DNA from 2 places in the Bacillus sp. FSL R5-0422 genome. Region 2 is predicted to be linked to the other one. Evidence: a T-box and tRNA genes for the amino acid it is inferred to sense, from the RefSeq annotation. Region 2 holds a T-box; the other holds one or more tRNA genes.
The links. A T-box is a leader RNA that pairs with one kind of tRNA and senses whether it is charged. The one in region 2 lies ahead of alaS (alanine--tRNA ligase), so its partner is inferred to be a tRNA-Ala.
Positions count from the first base shown of each region.

Region 1: it has a tRNA-Ala gene. The T-box ahead of alaS (alanine--tRNA ligase) is inferred to sense a tRNA for this amino acid. The anticodon was not compared.

Region 1 covers NZ_CP152014.1:2,698,862-2,702,285, forward strand. Annotated here, with positions in the region: gene betB (betaine-aldehyde dehydrogenase) at 1-952, opposite strand, end outside; gene MKX52_RS13860 (GbsR/MarR family transcriptional regulator) at 1,160-1,717, shown strand; tRNA gene MKX52_RS13865 (tRNA-Ala) at 1,790-1,862, shown strand; gene MKX52_RS13870 (hypothetical protein) at 1,917-2,105, opposite strand; gene MKX52_RS13875 (peptidoglycan-binding protein) at 2,220-3,044, opposite strand; gene MKX52_RS13880 (acyltransferase family protein) at 3,101-3,424, opposite strand, start outside.
Region 2 covers NZ_CP152014.1:2,333,097-2,336,520, forward strand. Annotated here, with positions in the region: gene alaS (alanine--tRNA ligase) at 1-2,302, opposite strand, end outside; T-box leader at 2,384-2,592, opposite strand; gene MKX52_RS11950 (AI-2E family transporter) at 2,639-3,424, opposite strand, start outside.

The sequences.
Region 1 (3,424 bases), 370 kb from region 2:
CATCAAAGCCGTTGCCTAGCTTGATTTTTTTCGTCCGCTTCACCAGTTCTTCTAGAAATTCATCATGAATGGATTCTTCCACTAGCAAACGTGAACCTGCTGAACACACTTGCCCCGCATGGAAAAACACAGCATTCATTGCCTGATCAACCGCTACGTCTAAATCAGCATCTTGAAACACAATATTCGGATTTTTTCCGCCAAGCTCAAGGGCGATTTTCTTCACATTCCCACTGGCTCCCTGCATGATTTTCTTGCCTGTTTCAATACCGCCTGTAAATGAAATCAAATCGACTTGATCATTCACAGCAAGCTCATCACCAACCGTTGCACCTGGTCCAAGGACTAGGTTTGCCACTCCTGATGGAATGCCCGCTTCTTCCATGAGTTTGAATACTTTGATCGTGGTGAGCGGTGTGATTTCACTTGGCTTTAATACGATGGTATTCCCCGCCGCAAGAGCAGGAGCGATTTTCCAGCTTGCTTGAAGCAATGGATAATTCCAAGGAGTAATTTGCCCGCATACACCAACAGCCTCTCTGACCAATTCGCTTTTCGAGTTCGGAATTGGTGATGCAATGATTTCCCCGCCATCTTTGTCAGCAAGCCCTGCATAATATTGGAACACGTTCGCAATATCGTCCATATCTGCTTTGCTTTCCTCTAATGTTTTGCCTGTATCAAGCGATTCCAATTTGGCTAGTTCATCAAGATCACGTCTAATCAATTCAGCCATCTTAAACACCATATTTCCTCTTTCAATTCCAGGCAAGTTTGCCCAGTCACCTTGATCGAAGGCTTTTCTCGCTGCTTTAATGGCGAGCTGCGCGTCATTTCTTGATCCTTCACTCACCTTCGCGATCACTTCTTGATTAAATGGATTGATGATATCCCGCGTGTCGCCGCTTTTGGCGCCAACCCATTGTCCATCTATAAATAGTGTTTGACTCATAGAAGGAACCTCCTCTGATTCTTTTTGGTAAGTTTGTTAAATAAAAATTTAACGTTTTGAACATAATTAACGTATCATGTTCAAATTTTTCTGTCAAAGGGAGATATGCTTCAATTTCTTTTGACATTTCTCATTCTTTCGTTAACATATAGTCCATAAAGATTTTTTTGAACGTATTGAATTCTCTTAATAGAAAGCAGGGACAAGATGAAAAAGCAGGAACAGCCGCAAGCAGAAGAACGTATTTTAGCTGCTAAAGATCTAGTCATTGATTCCATAGCTGAAACGATGGATCTCTATGGGATTACTCGAAGTGCTGGTATTCTCTATGGGACCATGTATTTAAATGAGGAAATGACGCTAGATGAAATGCGTGAAGAGCTGCAAATGAGTAAGCCTAGTATGAGTACGGGTGTCAAAAAACTGCAAGACATGAATATTGTCAAAAAGACCTTTCACCGCGGCCGAAGAAAACATAGCTTTGTTGCTGAAAAAGACTTTTTTAAGTTTTTCATGAACTTCTTTCCGCAAAAATGGGAACGAGAGGTCGAGGTGAATTTAGCGGCAATTGAAGAAGCGCAAGTGCGGCTTCAAGAGGTAGCTCACGATGATCAGTTGGAGGCACATATAAGAGAGGAAGCCCAGCAGCTCATTGAGCAACTTGAAAGCTCAAAAGCCTATTATGACTGGCTGAGACGATTAGCGAACTCTGTTCATTCAGGGGAAATCTTTGACTATATCCAAATTGATCAGAAAGAAAAATAGACAATGTGTGTGCGTTTTAAAGGTTGAATTTTATAGGAGGATTGATTATAATAAAATATGTCGTAACACATCGGGGCATTAGCTCAGCTGGGAGAGCGCTACGCTGGCAGCGTAGAGGTCAGCGGTTCGATCCCGCTATGCTCCATAACGAAAAGCCATTCTTGAGAATTCAAGGATGGTTTTTTTATGTATTTATTTCTTAAAGCTCTGATTGTTCTTTGTTTTTTCTTAAGCCTAATATTTTTATGATGCGGTACGTGATCACAGAGACATAAGCCGTGATGAGTATGATTGTGTAAGACAAAGGAAAATCGCTTGTCATACCGTGATAAATGAAATAGATGAGCAGCACTGACAGTATGATGACTTGGAACAGTTCCTTTTTCATTTTACTCTCCCCTCATGATAGTGATTTGGTCGATTATATCATAAATGATGTCATTTTTTGTTAACTATCAGCAAGGGAAAATCCATTCTCCTGCTGATAGCACTTTATGAATCATCACTTTTTCAACAATTGTTCCATTTTGTTCTTCGTCTTCGGACCGTATATACCGTCTGCCGCTAGACCATTCATGAGCTGGAACCGTTTGACCGCATTCGCCGTTTTTGGTCCATAATAGCCATCAATCCCGTTGTTTTTTGCCCCTTTGTCTGGGTAGAAATAGAGAGAGGATAAGGCTTTTTGCACGGCCGTGACTTGTGGTCCTTTTGTTAAGGGCTTGGTTATTTTTAAGATGCCAGATGGCAAAATGTCTGACTTTTTAGATGTACTTATTTTAGATTTTATCGAACCATTTGCTAATAGTTTTTTAACTGGCTTTGTCTTAATTGGCTTTTCAGAAACTTTATTTGATAAAAATGACACCAAGATAGGTCGTTTACCCGCTTGAAGCTGTGTTAAAGTCAAACTGCCCATCATTTCAAGGTGTGGGTAATCCTTAAAACTCTTCCAGTCTCCGCCCCACGAAAATCCTAGTGATTTCCCGATTTGCGCTACTCGGCGCCATTTCTCGTTAACTGTCCAAAGCGCTTTTTTTCCATCCGCACTTAATAGAACATAATCAATCGCTAAACCATAGTTGTGATTTGATTGACCACCTTTAGCGTTGGTGACAATCTTCCCAGGAGCGGTACGACCTTGAGCGTAAAGCTTATTTTGTTCTGCAAACGAACGGTAGCCAGAAGTAATCTGAACAAAGATATCTTCTTTGTATGCTTGTTTGATCATTTCAATTGCGCTTTCTTTTACAACCTTGTGAATGCCGGAACCCATATTTCTAATGGAACGGTCTATAAGAGTTTGCAATCCAATTTTTTCAGCCATGTTCTTTCTCCTTTGATTAGTGTATTGAATATTAAAAAAAGCCCCTGCTAAGGGACTTAGAAATTTGTATTTTTTTCTTTTGCTTTTGGTTTTAATAAAGATGTTAATTTTTTGATTGTATTATATGGGGAAGTGATGAACCAACTGACTGCCGCAAAAAGATTGGAGCCTAGACAACTCACAATGATAAATGCTAGTGCGAAATAAAAAACAAGTTGAGTATCTCCGCTCCATTCATTCATGAATTCCGTCTTTCTTAATATAAACACAAAAACAGGATGGAACAAGAAAATTCCTAGTGAATAATCTCCCCACTTTGTCAGAATGCTCTTCTTACTATTTACTGCGATAAGAACAAGCAAACATATCCAAGCTGACAA
Region 2 (3,424 bases):
TCACTTTCTCTAAAATAGAGCCTGCTTCAGCTTGGCTTAATTTTGCAAGAAGAGATTCGTTTTCTCTTTGAACTTCTTTTAAATCTGCCTGCAATGAAGCGATACGTTTTGGTACATCCTTCGTATTTGACTTCAGCTCACTCGCTGCCTGCTCTAAAATCCCCAGCTGGTCATTTAATTCTTCGTATGCCCCTTTACCAGTCACTGCTTCAATCCGGCGTGTTCCAGCACCAATACCCGATTCAGATGCAATTTTAAACAACCCAATTTCCGCAGTATTTTGCACGTGACAGCCGCCGCATAGTTCGATGCTGTAATCGCCTACTTGGACAACTCGGACAATATCGCCATACTTTTCGCCAAAGAGCGCCATCGCACCCATTTCTTTTGCTTCAGCAATCGGCTTCAAGTCAATAGCAACAGAGATGCCTTCCCAGATCTTTTCGTTCACGATTTTTTCAATCTGAGACAACTCTTCTTTTGTAACTTGTCCAAAATGAGAGAAGTCAAAGCGAAGTCTATTTTCATTCACCAGTGATCCTGCTTGGTTCACATGGCTGCCCAAAACGTCTTTTAACGCCTGATGCAATAGATGTGTCGCTGTGTGGTTTTTCACAATGCCTTTTCGAAGAGCTGATTCCACTTCCGCAGTGACTTCAAGTCCTTTTTTGGCTGTACCGCTTACGACTACTCCTTCATGAACATGTTGACCGTTTGGTGCCTTTTTCACATCTTTGATGTCAATGATCACTTCAGCGCTTTTCAATGTCCCTTTATCAGCCACTTGTCCGCCGCTTTCTGCATAAAAAGGTGTTTCATCTAATAAAATTTGTACTGTATCGCCTTCATGTGCTTCTGAGACAATTTCGCCATTTTGAAGCAATTCAATCATATGAGCATCTGCCATTAGATTTTCGTAGCCGACAAATGTGCTTTCTACTTTAATATCTCCTAAAGCACCGCCTTGAACCTGCATACTGCCGACATCTTGTCGCGCATTTCTTGCACGTTCACGCTGCTTTTCCATCTCAGCCTGGAAGCCTTCACGATCCACTGTCATGTGCTCATCTTCTGCGTATTCTTCTGTGAGCTCGACAGGGAATCCATACGTGTCATACAGCTTAAATACATCTTCACCTGAAATCTGTGAGCTGCCTTTGTCTCTTTCTTTTTTGATGACTTCTGACAAAATCGCTAAACCTTCGTTCAATGTTTCATGGAAGCGTTCTTCTTCATTCTTGATGACTTTTGCAATAAATTCTTCTTTCGCTTGTACATCTGGGTAGAAATCCTTCATGATTTCCGCCACAACTGGAACTAGATCAAACATAAACGGGCGATGGATGTGAATGGTTTTTGCATAACGCACAGCACGGCGAAGCAAACGTCTTAACACATACCCGCGGCCTTCATTGGAAGGAAGCGCTCCATCACTTACAGCAAAGGCAACCGTCCGGATGTGGTCAGCAATGACTTTGAATGCTGTATCCTTTTCCTTTGTTTCGCCATAGCTTTCTCCAGATATGGTCTCAACTGCACGAATAATTGGCATGAATAGATCTGTATCAAAGTTCGTAGGCACGTTTTGAATGACAGATACCATTCGTTCAAGACCCATCCCTGTATCAATATTTTTCTTCGGCAGCGGCGTGTATGACCCATCTGGATTATGGTTAAATTCAGAGAACACTAGGTTCCACACTTCTAGATAACGCTCATTTTCTCCGCCAGGATATAATTCTGGATCGTTCATATCGTGACCGTATGATTCACCGCGGTCATAGAAAATTTCTGTATTCGGTCCACTTGGGCCCTCTCCAATATCCCAGAAGTTCCCTTCAAGGCGAATAATACGTTCCTCAGGTACACCGATTTTATCTCTCCATAGAACATACGCTTCTTCGTCCTCTGGATGAACAGTGACAGATAACAAATTCGGGTCAAAGCCAATCCATTCGTCACTTGTGAGGAATTCCCACGCCCATTCAATCGCTTCTTCTTTAAAATAATCACCAATAGAGAAGTTTCCAAGCATTTCAAAGAATGTATGATGACGTGCTGTTTTCCCTACGTTTTCAATATCATTTGTACGAATTGATTTTTGCGCGTTGCAAATACGCGGATTGTCAGGTACGACGCGGCCATCAAAGTATTTCTTTAATGTTGCCACCCCGCTGTTGATCCACAAAAGTGTCGGATCATCATGCGGTACGAGTGAGGCACTCGGTTCTACAGCATGTCCTTTTTCTTTAAAAAAGTCTAAAAACATTTGGCGTACTTGAGCTGAAGTTAAAGTTTTCATTCAAAAATTCCTCCCTTTTCATTCATCAATCTCCACACAAACGAAAAAACACCCCGCCCTATGCAAGCACAAAACGACTTACACAGGGACGAGATGTTCTCGCGGTACCACCCTGATTATAGACAAATTCGTCTATCACCTTCACATCCGATAACGCCGGAAGAGAGCGGCAGTGTTTATCTGCACTCGGGACTAGCTTCCGTTAAAGGTCTGATAAGGCTTTTCTCAGCAAAATAAAGCCTCTCTCTGAAACAGCTTTTTAACGTACTCGGGTCCGTCATTGAATTCAGTATGTAGTATGAATCGAAATTATTATAGACAACTCGGCTCCTCTTGTCAATGAACGCTTCGCCTCATAAGGATATATTGCACAATGATCACCCTGATGATAGCGGCAGTTGGTACGGCTAAAATCATGCCTATTAAACCAAATAACTCTCCACCAGCAAGCAAGACAAGCATAATGACGACAGGATGCATATGAAGACTTCTCCCTACGATAATCGGGCTGAGGACGTTGCTTTCTAAAAATTGCAGTACGGCGACTGTAATCAGCACAATAATAACTGATTTCACCGAGATGGTAAACGCAATAAAGACAGCGGGAATCGCGCCAATAATCGGTCCAAAATACGGAATGACATTCGTTGCGCCAATCAGCATACCAAGGACAAGCGGGTACGGAATATGAAACAGCCAGAGCACAATGGCGGCTGCCCCCCCAATGAATGAACAGACAAGCAGCTGCCCTCTAATATAATTACCAAGTGATTCATCAACTGCCTTTACAAACGCATGCCCCCTCTTCCGAAATGAGGGCGGCGTCAAATACCATGCGGCTCGCTTCATTGTATTCATATCCTTCACCATATAAAAAACAAGAAAAGGGATGAGCGCTGCAACTAGTGCATAATCAAGTAAGACTTTACAGCTAAGAATCATCCGCTCCGCGCCGTTAGCTGCATATGTCTCCGATTGAACAATTAAGCGATCCAAGCGGTCGTGAAGTCCGTCAGGCCAATGGCTTGTATGATGATGAATATGTGATAAGGCGCCATTATACGTTTCTGCAAGCACAGGAATTTGTTCTGACAGCTCATTTAGCTGCTTGATCATGACAGG